One region of the Paenibacillus sp. 10L310 genome, then DNA from elsewhere that is predicted to be linked to it. Evidence: predicted binding sites of a transcription regulator. Region 1 holds the regulator's gene; each other region holds the start of a gene.
The links. The regulator Rex, encoded in region 1, represses fermentation and respiration genes when NADH is low (regulators of the CRP and FNR family bind a similar motif). The targets are predictions, from matches to a motif close to TTGTGAAATATTTCACAA.

Region 1 (7,520 bases):
GCGCAGCTGCACGTCTGGTACAGCCTGGAGATAACGTCATTATCATTTCTTACGCCATGATGTCGCAAGAAGAGGCAAATACTCACAAACCAACCGTTGTATTTGTAGATGGACAGAATAAACCTGTACAAACGATGAAACAGGAAGTCCACGCAACAATTATGTAATTGACTGGTAAGGAGAATGAAATCGGCCCTTGAAGCAAAAAATGAGTACAGGTCACTGCACTAATCCATTTTTTCAAGGGTGGGGATGCATCGATGTTCCAGCATGTTTTCGCAGAAATGAACGACATGTTAGATGAAATTATCAAGAGCTATCCTTCCGCTGAAGGCCTGAACAAACAAGAATTGCTGCAAAAGTGGAACTTGCTTAAGCGGATGAGTGACGGAATGCTGGATGAATGGCTGATGTTTGAAGAAAAGATGAGCCAGGTGAGGGAGCGAGAGATGGATAAGCCTGCTTCCCTTGAACCGGAACAGGAAGCTGTTACCGCTCTGCCTGAACTCCATCTGGAATGTTTCAGTCGAGGTCAGGGTTATTTCAAATTACAGATGTATCCGCAGGCGATCATGCAATTCTCCCGGGTTGTGACCGACCATCCGGAGAGTGCATTAACTCGTTTTTACCTGGCGCTGGCGTATCTGAATCTGGAACAAATGGCGGAAGCCGGAACACATTTACAGCAGATCATGTACCTTAAAGGTTCACCTCGCTTGAAAGGGCTTGTGTGTAACGCCCTGGGCTGTATTCAAGTCAAGCTTGCGAATCCCGAAGCTGCATGTTCACTCTTTGCACAGGCCCTTCAGTATGACCCGACATTGACCGAACCACTGTACAACATGGAAGCTTGCAGGTTGAACAGGGGGAAATTGCAATATGCTAATCAGCTGACAACCCTTCATTAAGCGGGAATTCGGCGACAAAAAAACGGTGTTCCCTCCTTTGGCATAGCGGCGGGGACACCGCTTTTTTGTCAGTTAATTTTCAAATCCCCTTTTTTTTGCTATGCTGTAACATAGACTGGAATGGAAGGGACCGTACATTGCAATGAAATTTGCCGTATTGGATTTCGAAACAACCGGCACGCAGTCCGACGGTGAGATTATACAGGCCGGACTTGCCATCATAGATCATGACTACAGCATAACTCAAATATATAGTTCTTATGTGAACCCTGGTGTACCGATTCCCCCGTTTATTTCGGGGTTAACGGGTATTACCGATGAAGATGTGGCGGACGCTCCTTCACTCGAAGAGATGATGATGGAGATGGTTCCGCTACTTAATGATGTGGTGCTTGTCGGACACAACGTCGCTTTTGATTTTCACTTTTTGCAGAATGCTCTTGACCGTTGCGGTTATTTGCCGTTCACTGGCCGCATTCTGGACACGATTGATTTTCTGAAGATCACATTCCCATCTCTGGGTTCTTATCAACTCGGTTATGTGTCTTCCGAATTTGGATTTCAACATGATCGCCCTCACCAAGCAGACAGTGATGCACTGGCAACAGCCTATGTGCTGCTCAAGTGTCTGGATGAGTTAAAGGAATTACCGCTCATAACGATTCAGCGCCTCAGTGACCTGTTTGCACCAGAAGACAGTGACTTGGGCTGGTTCTTGGACGGGATGCGCAGTGAGAAGGAAGCAGAGCCGATTCAGGATCTGGACGGACATACCTATTATCGTCAGCTTGCTCTTAATGTAAGTGATTGGACCGATATTGGTGCACCACGCGATGAGCGGGAGGCTAACCCCCTCGATGGTGTAAGCTTCGAACAGTTTATGGACCAGGTTCGTGAGAACCTGAAGGATACGCTGGATCATTACGAAGAGCGTGAAGCGCAGACTCAGATGTTCAGCAGTGTAAGGCAAGCCCTGGATGAAGAGAAACATCTCTTGATCGAAGCTGGAACGGGTACCGGTAAATCTCTAGGGTATCTGTTGCCTGCTATTTACGAAAGTGTGAAGCAAGAACAGAAAGTTATGGTTAGCACGCATACGATCAATCTGCAGGAGCAATTGAGAGAGCGGGACATTCCGATGCTGACTCAAGTGGTTCCGTTCCCGTTTAAGGCTGCTGTATTCAAAGGACGTGGACATTACCTGTGCCTGCGCAAATTTGAACACAAAATCAATAAACGTGAATTCGCCACACCGAAAGAGGATTATTTCACAGCTGCTCAGATGATCGTCTGGCTTACGCAGACCGAAACCGGAGATGATGAGGAACTTAACCTTAGCGGACGCGGAGGGGACTTCTGGGAGACCGTACAGAGTGAATCCGAATCATGTCTGGGAAGATCCTGTCCATGGTTCCGTAAATGCTTCTACCATCGTGCCAAACATGAAGCAGGGTTGTCTGATATCGTAATCACCAATCACTCCAAATTATTTACGGATGTGAAAGCCGCGCATCAGCTGCTGCCAGCCTATGAGAGTCTTGTGATCGATGAGGCACATCATCTGGAGGATGTCGCTGGTAAACATCTTGGAATGCATATGAAATATTTCACCTTGGTTCATACACTGACCCGCCTATTTAAAGACAGTCGTAATGGTCAGCTACCTATGCTTCGTTCGCAGTTATCCGGGCATGAAAATTCGGTGCAATGGGGCTCCATGGTGGATCAGATGTTCCCGCTCGCTCTTGAAGTTAAGGAGCTGTGGGATCGTATGAGCGATGCCTTGTTTGGTCTCTTGCCTGAACGAAGTGATGCTTCACCGGGAGAGACGGGGCAATTTTCACTGCGTCTGAAAGCATCTCAGAAACCTGCAAAATGGCAGGAGTTGCAGGATCTGGAGAACCAGATCTATGTGACTCTGGGCGATTTGGTTCGCAAAGGGGACAAATTGCTGCTTGAAGTGAAAGAGGATCAGGATGATTATCAATCGGATAGTCTGATCACGGACATTACAGGACTGCTGAAAGATCTGACCACATTGAAGGAGAATCTACGTTTCTTCATGCGTATGGATGACGCCAAAACGGTGTACTGGATGGAAGCCAGCGGCCAATTCCGCAGCAAATCTCTCCAGCTGTATGCCGTACCTGTAGATGTGAGTGCACAACTTAAGGATTTATTTTTTGATAAAAAGAAAAGTGTTGTGCTTACATCGGCTACGCTTTCGGTAGATAAGTCATTCCAGTTCATGATTGAACAGCTTGGCTTGCAGGAAGCCGCCGAGAACAATCGGCTATTAACGTCGATGTTGCCATCACCTTTCAACTATCGCGATCAGGCACTTCTGGTGATTCCGCGTGATTTCCCAAGTGTGAAGGGAAGTGTGGGTGATGCGCACTTTGTTAATATGCTGGTGCAATCACTCGCAGAGACGGCAATTGCTACGCGTGGACGCATGATGGTTCTGTTTACTTCATACAAGATGTTGCGACAGGTCTATGATCCGCTGAAGGAGGCACTGTCTGGCAACGACATCTCGTTGCTTGGGCAAGGCGTTGACAGTGGAAGTCGTTCCAAATTGACTCGCAGGTTTCAAGATGCCAAAGCAACGGTACTTCTGGGCACAAGTAGCTTCTGGGAGGGTGTAGATATCCCGGGAGAGGCGTTAACTTGTCTCGCTATTGTGCGACTGCCTTTCCAGCCACCGAATCATCCGTTGGTGGAAGCCAAGAGTGAGTTGCTCCAGGAACAGAAGAAAAATCCGTTCATGAAACTGTCCGTGCCACAAGCGGTCATTCGTTTCAAGCAGGGATTTGGCCGATTGGTACGTACAGCAAAGGACAGAGGAATTGTCATTGTTTATGATACACGGGTGATTGAAGCGTATTATGGTAAATTCTTTTTGTATTCATTACCTGGTCCCAAAATGGAGCATATGCTCACGGAGCAAATGGTTCCACGAATTACTGAGTGGTTGGAAAAACCTGCTAATGAACAAAAATAATGGTTGTTTTGTTCGTTATATCATTGCATGACACTATCGTTTGGCGTTAAACTTTATTAGATATTTCCGTATCCGATTAAAGCAGTTGCACGTAAGAACTTATAACCTAAATTACAAGGAGCATTCTGTATAAAATGTCACGTTTATCTTTGAGTTTTATACAGAATGCTCATCTTTTCATCTATTATTTTATCGCGGCCTTGGTAAGGGGGAGCAAGAATGAAATCGGATAAAATTTCAGAAGCGGTGGTACGACGTCTGCCTGTTTACTTGCGTTATTTGAACGAGTTGCATCAGCGTGAGGTGGCTACTGTTTCTTCTCAAGAGCTTGGACAGAGGCTGGATCTGAATCCGGCCCAAATTCGTAAAGACCTGGCTTACTTCGGTGATTTTGGTCGTAAAGGGATCGGGTATGATGTATCCTATTTGATCGAGAAAATTCGTCACATTCTCAAAATCGATCAGCAAATTAATGTAGCTCTGGTAGGAGCGGGTAACCTCGGTCAAGCCTTGTCCAACTACAACGCATATCTGAAAGACAACATGAAGATTGTTGCTGTATTTGATGCATATGGACCGAAGATAGGTAGTCAAATCAACAGTTTGACGGTAAAACCAATGGATGAATTGACGGAAGCGGTTAAAATGGAAAACATTCGCATCGGAATTATCACGGTTCCGGATACGGAAGCCCAAAATGTAGCCGATCAGCTTATTGAATCAGGAATTGAAGCGATCCTTAATTTTGCACCAACCATTCTAAAAACACCGCCGCATATCCGCATTCACCATGCTGACTTTACAACGGATCTGCTTAGTTTGGCCTATTACTTGGAGACTGGAAAGGACGACGAGGAAGATGACAACAAATAGATGGGTAATTCACAACGGCAAATTTGCCGTTAATGAAGGCGGCACAACATGGAACGTGGTCCACGGATACATGGTTGTTGAGAATGACAAGATTGTGCATATTGGTGAGACATTGCCGGATGAAGACAAAAATTGTACCAAAGTGGATGGAAAAGGACTGTTCTTCCTGCCGGGTCTGATCAATACGCATGGTCATGCAGCGATGTCGTTGCTCAGAGGGCACGGAGACGATCTTGCATTGCAAGTATGGTTGCAGGAAAAAATGTGGCCGATGGAAGCGAAAATGACTTCAGAAGACGTATATTGGGGAACTTCGCTATCGGTGCTTGAAATGTTGAAAGGCGGAACTACAGCTTTCCTGGACATGTACGATCACATGGATCAAGTTGCCAAAGTTGTGGAGCAATCCGGCGTTAGAGCAGCACTGGCACGTGGTGTAATCGGGCTGTGCTCGGAAGAAGAACAATTGCGGAAGCTGGAGGAGTCGGCTGCGTTTGCGCGTGAGTGGAATGGACAGGCAGATGGTCGCATTACAACCGTAATCTCGCCACATGCACCATATACATGCCCTCCTGACTACATAGAGAAGCTTGTGCAGGTCGCGAACGACCTAAACCTTCCCCTTCATACACATATGTCGGAAACGCTTCGTGAAGTCGAGCAGAACGTGGCTGATTATGGACTGCGTCCTGTGGCACATCTGGAGAAACTGGGCTTTTTCTCTCGTCCATCCCTGGTTGCACATGCGGTGCATCTGAATGACGAAGAGATTGAGATTCTGGCCCGTCATGATGTGGCTGTATCCCATAACCCGGGAAGTAACCTGAAACTCGCTTCAGGTGTTGCGCGGGTACCTGCGTTGCTGAAAGCAGGAGTTACCGTGTCACTCGGAACAGACGGACCGGCAAGCAACAACAACCTGGATATGTTCGAGGAAATGAGACTGGCTGCATTGATTCACAAAGGTGTATCTGGTGACCCGACGGCAGTGCCAGCAGGCGAAGCGTTATTACTCGGAACGTCATACGGTGCCAAATCCATCTTCTTGAACAATACCGGAGCACTCCAGGTCGGCATGAAGGCTGACTTTATCGCCTTGGACATTGAACAGGCACATTTCTATCCACATACAGACCTGATCTCACATACAATCTATTCGGCTTCTGCCAAGGATGTTGAGCACGTATGGGTGGATGGGAAACAAGTGGTGAAACATGGCGAATGTCTGACACTGGATGAAGAACGCATTTTGCGTGAGTCTCAATTGGCATTTGATGGTCTGCTTGCTCGTTAATTGCAGGACAGCATCATAGGGAAAGGAAGTTCGGCTTTTGAAGAAAAAAAAGAAGTGGATATGGATTTCGCTGCTTGCACTGGTTCTGATTCTGTTTGGACTTCAGCGTTATTACGTCCATGTCACGCAGGACCAACGCAAGGAAGAAGCGCTCGCCATACAAGCAGCACAGGAGCAACTGGGCATTACATCCTATGATGAATTGCGCAAGTACATCTGGGGAGACAAAGAAGGCTCTGACAACATCTACTGGACCCTGATCGGCAAAAACAAGGATAACCAGGATGTTATGGTCTGGGTTAAATTCGATGCAAACAATCAACCGGTTAAGGGTGCAAACGCTGTACACAGTGAGTTGTTGCAGAATGGCATGTCCGAAGCGCAGATACGCAATCGCTTCAGTTCTGAAGTTCCTGCCGGTGAGATTAAACGAATCATGCCCGGAGTTGTGAATGGAATATATGTGTGGCAAGTGTATTATAAAGACGGTACGCATAACCACTATCGCTTTTATCGTTTTAGCAACGGAGAACAGGTGGACCTGGTCTACACACTCCCGAACAGCTAGAACAAGATAGAGTGAGATAACTAGAGAATTAAAGAAATGAAAGAACCGGCAGACGGATATCCGACTGAACCGGTTCTTTGTGTTGTCTGTAAACATATTTGATTTAAATAGTTAAAATTAATAATTTATTCATATTTTCGCCTTCGAAATTGTATATACGATGTGATATACTCAGATATGTACTCAAAGTTACATTCAAAACAAATAAACCTGTCAAAATTATCGCAGGAGTCAATGTGCACATATTCGTATATACCAATAAGCCAGTAGGTTGGGCCAAATTCCGGGAGGGGTAATTCACTTGAAGCTAAAAGTATTGCCTATTGCTTTAACTGCCGTCATTTCAGCCGTTGTGTTGTTTGGAGGTTGGTTTGTATATCGTCAGGTGGCTGTGCAGAATCCGATTGAAAAAATGGTAACCCAGTACGATGGAGTCAATGACGTTCAATTAACTATTAACCGCAATGACGTACAATTGAAACTGGATCTGCAACCTGATGTTGATTTGGGCAGACTGGTACAATATATTCACAAAGAAGGACAGACCCTGATTGGAACACGCTCACTAAAGTTGGATGTTGTGGATCATTCCAGTGAAGCACTGGAAAGTTGGTGGGGTGATGCGATGTTCACCGTAGCTCAGGCGATGGAGAACAAGCAATACACCGAGATTACACCAACGTTGTCAAAGATGGCGACGAATGGAATTAAGGTAAATACAGCGATGGATGACAACAATGTATATGTCAGTCTCAGAGACGGAGATGCCAGCAAGTTTATTATTCTGCCGCGTGTGCCCGGTCAGATAGGAGTGTGGCCTAATGCCTAAGTGGACAAAAGAAGTTGCCATCGGATTTTTTCCCGTATTGATTA
Region 2 (7,520 bases), on a different contig from region 1:
AGGATATTGCCCAATCCCGTAAGCGAAAAAGGCTGTGAGAAATTGCAGCATGATGCATATAAAAGCTAAACCATAACGGCGTCCGTTATATAACAGCCACATGGCAATCATGAAAAACGCAACGGAAAGCGCCAGTAGCCACCATAAATCCATCATATTTTGAAAATGACGCTCATTGTGTTGACCCAAATATATAAATGCAGTCAGCGCGAGAATAATGGTCGGTGTGCTCCAGAACAAAGCATAGTTCCGCATCAGCTTCAATGCCGAATGGTCCTCTGCGCGAGAAGCATAAAATGTGAGAAATGACCCACTAATGAACAATACGGACACGATCGCCAGTCCAACGATGCTCCACGATAATGGATTCGTAAATAGTGCCCAGTAATCCAGGGAAACGGTATCTCCCTGCTTCAAAATAAAGCCACCTTCAGACAGGGTCAGTGCCACTGACAATGACGCTGGAATAAGTAGACCCGTAGCTCCGTATAAGAACAAATACACGATACTTTTTTTGGAACCATAATTTTCGAAAGCATAGAATGAACCACGAATGGCAAGTAAAATGACGGCAATACTTCCCGGAACAAGTAGCGCGGAGCCATAATAGTAAGCAGTATCCGGAAAGAATCCAACGATGCCAATATAGAAAAAGACAAAAAATACATTGGTGATCTCCCAGACCGGTGATAGATAACGGGAGATCAGACGATTAATCAGGTGATCCTGCTTTGTCAGGCGTGCATAAAAGGCGAAGAAACCTGCTCCAAAATCAATGGAAGCTACAATAAGATAGCCGTACAAGAACAGCCAGAGTACCGAAATACCAATTAATTCATAACTCATTATGCCTGGCCCCCTTTCTCGGCTGATTGATCATGCTTCTCCTTCAACCATTTCTCCATCTCGAGTTCAGCAGGATTGTTATTGAACAACCGTCTCAGTACGACGACACACATAACGCCTAGCAGAATGTAGAGAAGCAAGAAGACGAAAAATAAAATTCTCACACTCGGTGAAGAAGTAGCGGCCTCTTCTACCCGCATATAACCTCGGATGATCCATGGTTGCCGCCCGATCTCTGCATAGAACCAACCCATCTCAACGGCCAGAAAAGCAAGCGGTGCACTCAGTGCAACCATACGAAGCATCCACTTGTTAAACTGATTACGTTTCTTCCAGAATACAAACAGGAAGTACAGACTTGATATAGCAAGCAGAGCGAATCCAATACCAGCCATTAGATCAAACAAATAATGCACAAGTAAGGGCGGGTGTTCATCTGGTGGAAATTCGTTCAGCCCGGTTACCTCGGCGTTAAAGTCTCCAAAGGCAAGGAAACTGAGCAGTTTCGGCAAATGAAGAGCGCCTATAATTTCATGTTCTGCATTCAGCCATCCCAAAAAAATCAAATCCGCGCCGCTTTCCGTCTCGAAATGCCACTCGGCAGCTGCGAGCTTCTCCGGCTGATGCTCAGCCAAAAACTTGGCAGACACATCTCCAGCTAAAGAATTTAACAAACTGAATACCAGCACAACGGCCATCATGAGATTCAAGCCTTTTTTGTGGTAGGCTGACACTCCTTTTCTCAGCATCGCAAAGGCTGCTATTCCTGCTAACAGAGCAGCTCCTGTCAGATAAGCCGAGCTTAATACATGGAACACTTTGGAGAACGTCGCTGTATTCAGCATCGCTTGCACGGGGTTCACTGCCATGAATTGACCTGCTTCCATGACAAAACCTTCAGGCTGGTTCATGAATCCGTTCACTGTTGTAATAAAAACAGCAGACATGCCTGCCCCGGCGACAATCGGAATAGTCAGCAACCAGTGGATATACGGATTTTTGAACCGATCCCACGTGTACAGATAAATGCCCAGGAATATTGCTTCAAAAAAGAATGCAAATACTTCCATAAATAGTGGCAGTGCAATGACATTCCCGGCAAGTTTCATAAAATTCGGCCATACCAAGGCCAACTGTAGTGAGATCGCTGTGCCTGTCACGACACCAACCGCGACAGAAATGACAAACCCTCTGGACCACCTCTTTGCCATAAGTATGTAATGGTGATCCTTCTTCCGAATGCCGATGAACTCTGCAATAGCAATCATCAAAGGTACGCCGACACCAAGCGTTGCAAAAATCACGTGGAACCCGAGCGTCAAACCAGTCACTAGCCTGCTCCATAAAACCGTATCAATAGCCATTCTTTGTGTTGCCTCCTTTCAAACTCTGTTCAATTTAGAAACATTCAATATCAGATTTGGCCAAGCTCAATGCAGAGTTGCGAAAAATTTCACAAAGTTAGGTATGACGATATCTTGCCACACCTATAATGCGTTTACTCCTGTAGGCCTCCGATAATAACAATCATTGGATGCCTATTAAAATCTGATATTGATGCACTTAAAGTACTAACGAAACCTATTAATCAAAATTATTATATCTTTATTTTTACCTAATTCAATCAAAGACACGTCTTCTACCCTAAACGTTCAAGAAAGGATCAACTCTTTCTGACAACTTGGTGAAAATCAAAAAATACACCCAATGGAGCTATTGATTCATTGGGTGTAAACGTGTTATTGCACGGCAGATTCTCTATTTTACTTGCTTACTTGCTCCGGACTCACCAAACCTGCCTCGCGACGTATGCTCATGATGATCAGTGATGCAGCTAATACCGTAAGGATGATTCCAAGCATCTGAAATCCTGTCACATTGAATGTATCCCCCATAACAATTCCAATCAATAACGACGATAAAATGGTCCCCAGATAGCGTGATGTATTAAAAATACCCGATGCGACTCCAATCATTTCTTTCGGTGTGCTTTTAAACAGTGCTGCTTGCATACCGACCGCGTTTAGGCCGTTACTTATGCCAAATAAAGCTAAGGCAACAATGATTATGAAGATTGGAGAAGTTTCATTCATAACAACGATTAATATAGAGCCAAATGTCATTAAAGAAGCGGATACGATCAGAGCTGGCCGTGATCCTGATCTGTCAATCCAGCGTCCTGCGATCGGAGCAATAATGACTGAACATAACCCCAAAGCTAGCATGCTCATTCCTGTATGAACTTCGTTGAGATGACGTACCTGCTTCAAATACGTAGGAACTCCAAAAAAAAGTGCGTAAAACAAGATGTTCACCAGCATGTATTGCACATTCACCCAAGTCATCTCCGGATATGAGGCAAACGTTCGCAGAGGGATAAAAGGCGTGGCTGCTTTTAATTCATGTCGGAAGAACATGACGAGTGCGATTAACCCGATCCCCCCTGTCAGCAGATGCCATGTTGAAATATCTCCTGTGGAATTTACTGAAAGTAAACCGATGAGCAGAGTCACCAAAGCTACCGTAAACATCAGGATACCTGGTGCGTCAATTAACGCAAGCCATTGCCGAATGGACATGTGACCAGAGATAGACGGAGATTGCTCGTCCTTCGGGATTGTTTTCCAGGCGAACCAAAAACTCACCAAGACAAACGGAATATTAACGAAGAATATGCTGTGCCAGTCCCACCAATGAATCAATACTCCACCAATAAAAGGTCCAATTGCAGCCGCTCCAGAAAGGAATATAGCCAAGGTGGACAAGGCGGAGGCTTGTTTTTCAGTCACGTTCATTCTGACAATCGCCATTCCGACGGCCACCATCATACTTGTGCCAAATGATTGAACAATCCGGAATACGATGAGCCATGAAAAACTGGGAGACCACGGAGCTAGCATGGACGATACAAAAACAATAACAAGACCCATGAGGAAGATCTTCCTGCGGCCAAACAAATCACTACACTTGCCCATGACGGGTTGAGCGACAGCACTGGCAATGTAAAATGATAAAATAATCCACGAAACGGCTGTAAAATTAAGTTGATACACTTGTTGTAGCCTGGAAATTGCCACCGAAATCATGGAGGAATTCAACGGATTCAACATAATTCCGAGTCCAACAGCTAACATCAATCCTTTATTTCGAACGTTCATTGGTGCACCTCTCTCTCTTCTGTTGTTATCTTACTTGAACGTATTCATTTATTCCAACGCATTATATGTTATGATTTGATGAACTAGAAGGAATGAAGGAATGGTGCAAATGGAGCTTCTTCAACTAAAATATTTCCTGACAGTGGCCCGATGCGAACATGTTACGGAAGCTGCGGGAAAGCTGCATGTCACGCAATCCTCCCTGAGCAAAACGATACAACGATTAGAGGACGACCTTGGAGTCCCTTTATTTGATCGAATCGGGAGAAAGCTACGACTAAACGACTTTGGAAGAACATTTCTTCAGCGAACTGAAAAAGCCCTATTTGAATTGGAACAAGGAAAGCGGGAAATCGCTGACCTCTCCAATCCGGATCAGGGTACATTGCAATTGGCAGTGACTACGGCGAGCACATTGCCCGGCATACTGCGGGAATTCCGGAAAAACAAGCCGGATATTCAGTTCCATGTGCAAATGGTCTCGTTAGAAAACATGTCCAGACTTCTGCATCGGGGCGAGGTGGACTTTTGTCTCTCCTCCCCTCCGATTGAAGGTGACGATATCGAATGTCAGATACTATATGACGATCCGATTGTAGTCGCTGTTCCTATGGGTCATCGATATGCAGACCGAAGCAGCATTCAATTAACAGAGCTTAAGGACGAGTGGTTTGTTGGGGTGAAGCAAGGGTATGGGGTTCGTGATATGGTAGATTCCGTATGTCAATCCGCTGGTTTCCTACCGAAGTATGTATATGAAGGGGATGAGCCTGCAAGATTAACAGCCCTTGTGGAGGCGGAGATCGGTCTCGCTTTTATACCTAGCACAGCCAGAAACCCGCATGAGCGCATTAGATATCTTCAGGTAGAGGAACACCAGCTCGTTCGGGAAATCGCTCTACTTTCGCATAAAAACAGGTATATTTCCAAAGCCGCTTTAGAGTTTCGCAGCGTGGTTATGGACTATTTCAGTGCTATGCCATGAGCATAAATTCAGTCCAGAGGAGTCCATTCGAACATCTGAAATTCCACCGCATAGAAGCTCATATTAATGTGGATAACACCCCTTCCATGAAACTGGCAGAGAGTGTTGGTATGGAATTTGAATGTCTACGTAAAGGGTTTATACACGAAAATAATGAATGGACCGATCACTTGGTGTATTACAAGAATTCTATTTAAAAAGTTCATACAACTCAATATAAAACAAGGGAACTCCATATCATGAAGTTCCCTGTTTTCTATGTTTGTTGAATATTCTTCTTTTTGCGATGAAGGGTTACTACTCCCAAACTAACTGCTGAAATCCATAATAGAATTATTGCATTACTTGAGACTAATGATTGCACTGTATCTAGTCGTAATAATTGCGTAATTAACCTTCCTTCATAGGGTGAAAGTGTGGCTCCCAAGTTATACGCGATCAGAACAATGGTCGTACCCAGCTTTGCCATTTTGGCGATTTGTTGTGCAAAAGTATGCAATAAATAGGGCATTATACAGCGGAATGAAAACCCGATGATCATTGAGCACACGGTAGTAAGAATAATACTTTGCGAGATCGTCGTAACGAACATCGAGCTTCCAAGTAACAGAATCGATAATGGAACGATATAGTTACCGAGTGTTTTGTATACTTTCCCAAAAGAAGAGCCGGCAACAAAAGCTCCCAAACCTATAAATGCAATCATGTTGCTTCCGTTTGTCGCAGTTCCGATATTTTTTTCCAAAATCAAAGGAGTAATCTGTAAATTATAATTGATGAAGATAGCTACAATCACAAATAATAAGAGACCATAGCCGATCATGACTTGAAGGGCTTTTTTATTATTTGTGTACCTTGAATTCGTGGTGACCTCTTCTCTTCTATTATGCTCTTTTTTATCAGAAGGAACGAAAAGCAGGAATGCAATGAAAATAGGAAGTGCCAGGGCGTAGACATAAAATGATGTGTGCCAGCCCATTTTCAATAGTTGACCAACGAGTAGTGTTAGACAAATGCCTCCTAATCCCTCAAAGGCACTTTCTAAGCCGATTACGGTTGCTTGTTTAGCTGGATTCTTATGATACATATCACTGATCATCTGAATGATGAGCCGGTTAAATAAACCTACACCTAACCCAAACAAACAGCGAGAAATGAACAGCAACGAAAAAAGGTCATGATACAATGCAGGGAATACTCCCGCAATGAGAACAAGTCCTAATCCAGTTAGTATAGTTGCTTTCTTCCCAATAAGAAGTTCAAGTCGATTAGCAATTAACACACCAAGAATGACAAATAATGAAGGTATGGTCGTTAATAATCCTACATGTGTTACCGATATCTCTGGAAAATCATTGGTTATCGCAGGAATGTTAGCGGCAATCACTGGACCTGAAGAAATTAATAACGCAACGGACAATAACGAATATGTTTTAAGCTTCTCCATGGATATTATAAAAAACCAACTCCTAATGTTTGTATTTGCTCCATATGGCCAATAGTTAGCCTTGATGCTGCGATAAATGGATAAAGCAGTAACGCATAAGTCGATGACTTCATACGTTACTGCTCAGTCGATTAGAGTTCTTTACCGTTACTTTGAATAACTTTTTTGAACCATTCAAAGGATTTTTTCTTGCTACGTTTCAACGTACCATTTCCAGCGTCATCTTTGTCGACATGTATGAAACCGTATCGTTTACTCATCTCTCCAGAACTTGAGCTTACTAGATCAATGCAACCCCAGGACGTGTAACCCAACAACTCTACGCCATCTTCTTCCACTGCTGTTATGAAAGCTTGGATGTGTTGACGCAAATACTCGATTCTATAATCATCCGCAATATATCCCGTCTCATCAGGAGTATCTATCGCTCCTAAGCCATTTTCAACGATGAATAGTGGCTTTTGATATCGGTCATACAAGGAATTCATTGTAATTCTTAGACCTTCAGGATCGATTTGCCATCCCCATTCACTCGTTTTCAAATGAGGATTGCGCAGTGTCGGAAACAGGTTAGCTGCCGTTTGTGTGTTTACTTCCGGGTCTGCACTGGTTAATCGTGAACCATAATAACTGAACGAAACGAAATCAACCGTATTATTTTTCAAACATTCCTCGTCCCCGTCTTCCATGGCTAAATGAATATTCATTCGTTCTAACATTTTCTTGGCATAGTTTGGGTATTCTCCTCGGGACTGTACATCGACGAAGAAGTAGTGCTCGCGATCTCTTGTCATGGCTTTCCAGACATCATCTGGTGCACATGTATACGGGTAAGTGTTGGCACCTGCTAACATACAGCCAATCTTAATTTCCGGGTTAATTCTACGCGCAATTTCAGTTGCTTTTGCACTTGCGATCAATTGATGATGAGCCGCCTGATACTTCACAGCATCCTCATTCTCACCTTCTTCAAACACTAGGCCTGAGCTACCAAAAGGTAGATGCAACAGCATGTTAATTTCATTAAAGGTAAGCCAATACTTCACTTTATCTTTATAAAGGGTGAAGATCGTTTCACACAGTC
Region 3 (7,520 bases), on a different contig from region 1:
ATGATGCACGATGTAATAATCGTCTCCGTCCTTCAGAACGGAGTTATGTCCGGGCGCAACCCAGCCCTCACCTTCGGTGAAGCGGTAACCGCCGAGAATTTTGGTGCCGATCTCATATTGCGGCAGATGCTCCGTATCCAGCATGTTATTGCCGTTTATGTCCGTGTACGGTCCTGTGATTGAATCAGCACGCGCAACCCGCACGTTATAGTCCTCGAATAAAGAATCATAGGAGACAAACAGATAATACTTTTTGAACTCCGGGTTATACACAATGTATGGACCTTCCACTGCGCCCTCTTCAGTTGCACGATCCCGAGCGGCAATGCGAGTACCATAACCCTCGTCCTTGAATTTCCCAGCGTCGGGATCAAGTGGCGCAATGTAGATTCCGTCAAAGAATGAACCGTATACCATCCACGAATTACCCTCGGCATCCACAATGGGATTGGCATCAATGGCATTTAATTTGTCTTGTTCATTCGCAGAGGTTTTCACAACGAGTCCTTCATCTGTCCATGGACCTTCGGGAGATGAGGATGTCTGAAGACCAATAGCCGACTGTGTACTGCCAAAAGAAGAAGCCGAATAATACATCCGATAGGTATCACCAGCCTGGATCACATCCGGTGCCCACAGATTGACCGCACCTGTCCAATCCAACGCTTCTTGCGGAATCCCGGGCAGAGCCTGACCTACCCATGTCCAGTGGATCAGATCATCTGATTTGCGTACCATGACGCCGGGTTTCGCTTCTCCTGCTACACGAACGTCTGTGGAATAGACGTAGTATCCCTGGTCTGTTTTGATAATGGCCGGATCATGCGCATTGTTAACCGTCCAGCGTGATTCATCGTCCAAAATGGAAGTGTCGTACAACTGAGTATCTTGAGGAGCTTCAGGAAAGACGGGACGGGACACCGTTTCTACTGCTCCAGAACAACCAGTAGCTCCAACAACCAACAATAACAACATGGAAGCAACCACTCCTTTTCCTGAATTCGACCACCGTCGGAATTTCTTCCGCTGGTTCATCCCTTCACTCCCGAAATGGCAACCGATTCAATAATCTGTTTCTGGAAGATCAGGAAGATGATTAATACAGGTAACAGAGCCACAATCGACGCCGCCATAATAAGCGGGTAATCTGTTTGAATCGCATACGTGGCATTAAAGTTCGCTATAACGAGCTGTAACGTCTGCTTCTCCGGTGAATTCAGATAAATAATCGGTGCCAGATAATCGTTCCAGATGCCCATGAACCAGAGAATCAGCTGTGCAGCAATCGCCGGTTTGATAAGCGGAAACGTAATACTGGAGTACAGCCGGAAGTAAGAACTTCCATCGATTTTTGCCGCCTCAATAATTGCATCAGGCACACTAAGCAGGTATTGGCGCAGGAAAAAGATCATGATTACGTTACCGAACAGGCCTGGAACGATCAGTGGCAACAGCGTATCCACCCAGCCCAGCTTTGCAAACATGATGAATTGCGGGATCATGACTGTTGGATAAGGAATCATCATGGATGCCAGCAACGCGAGAAACAGTTTGTTTTTGTGCGGGAATCTTAACTTGGCAAAAGCAAAGGCTGCGATACTGGACGTAAACGTACCCACCACCGTTACACTCACCGCAACGATGAGGCTGTTTTTGATCCCGCTGAGTAGGGGACCGGCTTCCCAGATTTCTTTATACTTACCAAATTGGAATACTTCAGGTATCCATACAGGCGGAAGCGCGAACACATCCTGCTTCTCCTTCAATGACGTGGACAACATCCAGATCAGTGGTGCAATCATCGCAATCGCCCCAATCGCGAGTACGATAAAGATGATCGAGTTTGTTAATTTCCTCTTTTGACTGTAAGACATCTCCGGTTCACTCCTTTCCTTGACAATCAATCCCCATCATAGGCTGATTTTTCGTTCATTTTGAATTGCACCAGGGTAATGACAAAAATGAAAATACCAAGAATCATGGCCATCGCTGAGGCATAACCCATCTGCAAGTTACTGAAGGCTTTCTGCCAGATGTAGAAAACGATTGATGCCGAAGAGTATTCAGGACCACCCGTAGGTGTCATAATGTTCATCTCGGTGAAGATCTGGGAACCGCCAATGATATTTGTAACAATGAGGAAAAAGGTAACTGGCTTCACCATAGGCCAGGTGATATTGCGGAAGATTTGGAACCCGTTTGCTCCATCCAGCTCAGCCGCCTCGTAGTATGTACGTGATACACTTTGCAGTGCTGCCAGGTACAACAACATCGTGTATCCCAAGCCTTTCCACACCGTCATAATAATCAAAGCCGGTTTAACCGTGTCTTTGTTCGCGAGCCAGTTAGGACCTTTAATCCCAAACAGGTCAAGGAATTGGTTCACCAGACCGTAATCTCCGTTGTACGCCCAGTTCCACATAATGGACACCGCAGCGAGAGAAGAAATGACCGGGATGTAATAGATTACTCGGAATGTTGTGGTGCCGGGAATTTTACGATTTAGACCCATTGCCAGCAACAGCGCCAACAGCAGACCAATCGGGATACCGAGCATCAGGAAGAATGTATTAAACATCGCTTTGTAGAAAAGGTCATCCGTGAGCAAATCCTTGAAGTTGGCCAAACCGATAAAGTTCATCTGTCCCAGTCCGTCCCAATCCGTAAAGGAACCATAAAGGGAGTAGAGGAACGGGAACATGACAAAGATCAGCAATCCAAGAATCGGAGGTAAAATAAACAGATATCCGTACAGCATCTCTTTGCGATACAAACTCGATTTCGTAATCACGGCGTTCACCCCTGTTTCTAGTATCAGCATGTGGCATTCTTCGATTGAACCTTGTCGATCAACGAATGCCACATGCCCGTATGGAATCCAATAAGTTCCAATACGAATGATGCCAGCAGCATGATTGCAGGCTGCCGGCATCACCCTTTCCTATCTACTATTTCTGAGATTTCTTTTCTTGTTCAACCGCTTTGTCGAGCAGTTTTTGCATTTTCGGTTGTTGCTGCTTCACATAGTCTGCGGCTGTAATCTTGCCATCCAATACCGGCTGGATATCCGTGAAGAACAGGTCATACCATTCCGCATTGTACGTGTAGTTACCTGGCAGAGCCCGGCCGTAATCTTCAACGATATCAATGAATTCCTGTTTGTTGGCTGGTTTCGTGGATGTATCTTTGGCCCACTCGTCTGCCATATCAAGCAAGTTCGGAATCTGTACCTTGGCATCTACCAGTTGCTGCATACCTTCCTTCGAAGCTGTAAGGTAATTCACCAATGCTGCTGCTTCTTCCGGATGTTTTGTCTTCGCCGACACTCCGATTCCCAGAGATCCAATCCACGTTGCCGATTTGCCAGTCGACCCCGCAGGGAAAGGCAGCAAATCATAATCGAAAGGCAGTTTCTCAAATGTACTCATATCCCATGGTCCTACAGGGAAGAAAGCCATTTCACCTTTCATCCAGCGTTGATACGTATCCAATGTTTGCGCTTCCTCAATGGAAGGTGTAATTTTGTATACGTTCTGCATATCCGCGAAGAATTGCAGTGCTTCAGCGAATTTTGGATCATCAATCGTTACTTTTGTTTTGGTCTCATCCAACCAATCCCCACCGTTGCTCCATACAAAGGATTGCAGTGCCCACTGTACGTTGAATCCAGTACCGTATACATCCGGTTTACCATCTCCATTGGTATCCTTGGTCGCTTGCTGGTTCACCTTGATGAACTCTTCCCATGTGTATGGTTTATCCTTGTCAGGGAGTGGGATGCCCTCTTTTTCAAACAACGTTTTGTTGTAGCCCAGTGCAAATGGCCCCAGATCCTTCGGCATACCGTAGATATCACCTTGACCTGCCATTTGGCCGTCATAACGATACAGGTCCACGCCGTATTTCCAGATATTATCGAGATCAACATCCGGATTGTTTTCAATATACGAAGTGAGGTTCATCAGCACATTGCTGTTCACATACGCTTTCACGTCACCCGGATTGATATAAAATACGTCAGGCAAGCTGTTGCCTGTAATTGCCGCTCTTAGCTTGGTTGCATATTGATCCGCAGCCGTTACGATAATTTTGACTTTCACACCCGGATGATCTTCTTCGAATTTCTTGACCACCGCTTGGTATGCTTTCTGCTCATCAGTACCGCCGCGGAACATAAATGTTAACTCCTTGTCCCCACTTGCACCGCTGCCTCCTCCGCACCCCGCAAGTACCAGTGCACTTACCAGCATAAGAAGCATAAATGTGACCCAATTCTTTTTCTTTACCATCTGAACCCCTCCTGATCTGGACTTGTAACCGTATTCAATTGGATGAAATAAGATTTCTGTTGTTAAATTTATCAAATCCAGATCACTTTAGTCAACACTTTTATAAAACATTTTATATTTATATAAAATAAATCAGTATTTCGGCCAGCCACTCGAGTCCCAAAGCAAGTCATTAATCAGCAATTTCGGATTGCCATTATCCTCTGCATCATAGGCATGTCTTGCGATGACATTGCCGTTGTACACGTCCTGACCACCTGGACCTTTCCACTTCACATTGCCTGTATCCAATATCGTTCCGCCACCATTCAGCATATTAACTCCGTTTTTGTCCACATAAGGGCCTGTTATACTGGTCGAACGTCCATAGACCATTTTGTAGGTACTGTTCACCCCTTGGCAGCAAGAATCGATGGAAGCAAACAGGTAATAGTAGCCGCCACGATATACAATACTTGGTCCTTCAATAGCACCTCCGTTATTCGGGCGCGCAGCAATGGAAGTTATACTTCCCGTCGGTTTCATCGTGTTTTTGTCCAGCTTGACAATCTTCAGGCCACTCCAGAAAGAACCAAAGGCCAGCCATGGATTGCCTGAAGCATCAATGACCAGATTTGGATCAATGGCATTATAATTATTGGCGGTCGTGGTTTGAAGCACCAATCCTTCATCCTTCCATTGCCCTGCCCCAATGCTGTTCGCAGAAGCAAGACCAATCGCAGACCGATTGGAGCCAAAGGTGGAGATTGAATAATAGAGCCATACTTTTCCGTTATACTGCTCTACATCCGGTGCCCATACATCCAATCCGCTTTGTCCCGGAACGGCAGAAGCCCACCAGGATGGCTTACTTAAGAAGATTTGTGGAACACGATACCAGGACGAACCATTATCGGATTTCAATACTTGAATGCCCGGGCCGGTTGAAAAGGTGTACCAGGAACTGCCCTCTTTGATAATCGACGGATCATGAACAGCGGTATCTCCGGTCAGATTCCAGAATGCCGCCAAAGCTTTTGACTGACCTGCCAGCAGTAATACCATCACAAGTAATGCCGGTAACGCTAACCGTTTCCACTTAAACCTCTTCACATTGCTTAACTTTTCCAAACCAAACTCCACCTTTCCTGTTCAAATGGTTAATTAGGTTCATGAAGTATTGAATCAATTTAGGTATAATAGGATTATAAAAGCGGTTACATTACATTTCAATGGTATATTTCAAATATATGTGAACTGATTAACACTTATTTTAACCGGAATAGTGGACAAAAAATAGGTTATATTCTCGTATTTGCGCTATATACAAGGGTTTTGGCTTCTATTTCTCCACCCTTCCCTTCCATGAGGGAATGATTTATAATTATCTGAAATAAAACATATAAATGTGCAAATGTCTGTGTCGAAGACTTTGTTCAGAACGGGGAAAGGAAATCCACCTATGATTTATATTAAAGATCTGATGTCGGGTGTGAATATCTTCAAAGCGCTTAGTTCGGAAATCCGGATTCAGATCATCGAGCTGCTGGCCAAGAACCAAAGTCTTAATCTCAATGATCTTGCAACCAAGCTGGGACTGAGCAATGGCGCCATCACGATGCATATCAAGAAGCTTGAAGAGAGCGGATTGATCGAGATCAACACCGCCGTTGGCAAACATGGAATTCAGAAGATATGTTATCTCAATGAGGAAAAATTGATGGTTGATCTGCGTTCACAAGAGATTAACAATCGTTATGAGGTGGAAATTCAGGTCGGTCATTACAGCGATTATCAGGCCGCACCTACATGTGGTCTCGCTACCCGGGACAGCATTGTTGGAGAGTTCGATGATCCGCGGTACTTTGCTGATCCACTGCGAATTGATGCGGAGATGATCTGGCTGGCTGAAGGTTATCTGGAATATCGGATTCCAAACTATCTCAAACCCAATCAGTCCTTTAGCGAAATTCAGTTGTCGATGGAACTGGGATCGGAGGCCCCTGGCTTTTGTGACAATTACCCTTCGGATATTTACTTCTATGTCAATGGGATTGAGATTGGCTGCTGGACAAGTCCGGGGGATTTTGGCAATACACGCGGTACCTTTAATCCGGAATGGTGGCCTCCGCACTTGAATCAGTACGGCATGCTGAAGCTGATCCGGATTACACAAGAAGGCAGCTATATCGACGGATGCCGCATCTCGGATGTGACGCTGGACCAGATTGGGCTGGATTACAAAAGCGATATTCACTTCCGCATTGCCGTTACGGACGAACCTTTGAACAAACGGGGCTTAACGATCTTTGGTAAAAACTTCGGAAACTATGGACAGAATCTGCTCGCTCGGGTTCTCTATAACGTGCAAGAAGAGTAGAGCCGTCTCTGACTATTCACTCGATATGAAGTTCGATCGATCTGCTAACATAACTGTTCAACACAACAACAATCATGTGTCTTCGAGAGGGTGCTATCCAGCACTCTTTTTTTGTTTCATCACACCGAATAACTTGTCCAATCATGTTGGAACAAAACTTACTGCATGATATGACCTCCTATAGACCCTGTGTAATCCTCCATGTTGTTTACCCTGGCGTGATATAATAATGGCCTGTAATGACAAAATGGAATAACGGGCGGGGATACCTTTTGAAATTGGAGCGATTAATCTCAATCATATACAAACTGCTGAACCACGAAGTATTGTCTGCTTCCACCTTGGCTGAAGAGTTTCAGGTGTCCCCAAGAACGATCTATCGGGATATTGATGTAATCTGTGCCGCCGGCTTCCCGGTCGTCTCCCATCAGGGACTCAAAGGTGGCTACGGCATGATGGACGGATACAAGATGGATAAAAGCTTGCTCGGTTCTTATGATGTGGATTCCCTGATCACGATCCTGAGCAGTCTATCCACAGTATTCGAAGATGCACGTGCACAAGGCACGATTGAACGTCTGCAAACGATTGGACCGGAGCATCAAACCTCAAGTCTATCGGTGGATCTGGAGACACGCCGAACAGAACCTGATGCCCTTCCTCATCTGCGTAAAGGTATTACGGATCATCAGGTTGTCCGTTTTGACTACATCAATACAAAGAATGAACATACACCCCGCCATCTGGAACCGGTAAAATTACATTTTAAATATCGTAATTGGTATGTATATGGATTTTGCCAGACACGGCAGGATTATCGCGAGTTCCGACTGTCCCGGATGATGAACGTGCAACTGACATCTGAACACTTC

Region 2: AC1DE7_RS05870 (cytochrome ubiquinol oxidase subunit I) is a predicted target of Rex. The motif match lies at 2,288-2,305, and genes of this name have one in related genera.
Region 3: AC1DE7_RS27485 (arabinan endo-1,5-alpha-L-arabinosidase AbnA) is a predicted target of Rex. The motif match lies at 5,519-5,536, and genes of this name have one in related genera.

Annotation. Positions count from the first base shown of each region.
Region 1 covers NZ_JBFTKC010000003.1:525,937-533,456, reverse strand. Annotated here, with positions in the region: gene panD (aspartate 1-decarboxylase) at 1-167, shown strand, start outside; gene AC1DE7_RS11390 (tetratricopeptide repeat protein) at 285-908, shown strand; gene dinG (ATP-dependent DNA helicase DinG) at 1,051-3,912, shown strand; gene AC1DE7_RS11380 (redox-sensing transcriptional repressor Rex) at 4,132-4,785, shown strand; gene AC1DE7_RS11375 (amidohydrolase) at 4,772-6,079, shown strand; gene AC1DE7_RS11370 (DUF5590 domain-containing protein) at 6,117-6,647, shown strand; gene AC1DE7_RS11365 (hypothetical protein) at 6,949-7,476, shown strand; gene AC1DE7_RS11360 (AAA family ATPase) at 7,469-7,520, shown strand, end outside.
Region 2 covers NZ_JBFTKC010000002.1:52,754-60,273, forward strand. Annotated here, with positions in the region: gene AC1DE7_RS05865 (cytochrome d ubiquinol oxidase subunit II) at 1-846, opposite strand, end outside; gene AC1DE7_RS05870 (cytochrome ubiquinol oxidase subunit I) at 846-2,210, opposite strand; gene AC1DE7_RS05875 (MFS transporter) at 2,610-4,004, opposite strand; gene AC1DE7_RS05880 (LysR family transcriptional regulator) at 4,114-4,989, shown strand; partial or broken gene AC1DE7_RS05885 (GNAT family N-acetyltransferase) at 5,016-5,186, shown strand; gene AC1DE7_RS05890 (MFS transporter) at 5,246-6,436, opposite strand; gene AC1DE7_RS05895 (6-phospho-beta-glucosidase) at 6,568-7,520, opposite strand, start outside.
Region 3 covers NZ_JBFTKC010000021.1:28,768-36,287, forward strand. Annotated here, with positions in the region: gene AC1DE7_RS27465 (family 43 glycosylhydrolase) at 1-975, opposite strand, end outside; gene AC1DE7_RS27470 (carbohydrate ABC transporter permease) at 1,032-1,874, opposite strand; gene AC1DE7_RS27475 (carbohydrate ABC transporter permease) at 1,901-2,791, opposite strand; gene AC1DE7_RS27480 (ABC transporter substrate-binding protein) at 2,949-4,289, opposite strand; gene AC1DE7_RS27485 (arabinan endo-1,5-alpha-L-arabinosidase AbnA) at 4,422-5,333, opposite strand; gene AC1DE7_RS27490 (ArsR/SmtB family transcription factor) at 5,731-6,648, shown strand; gene AC1DE7_RS27495 (helix-turn-helix transcriptional regulator) at 6,921-7,520, shown strand, end outside.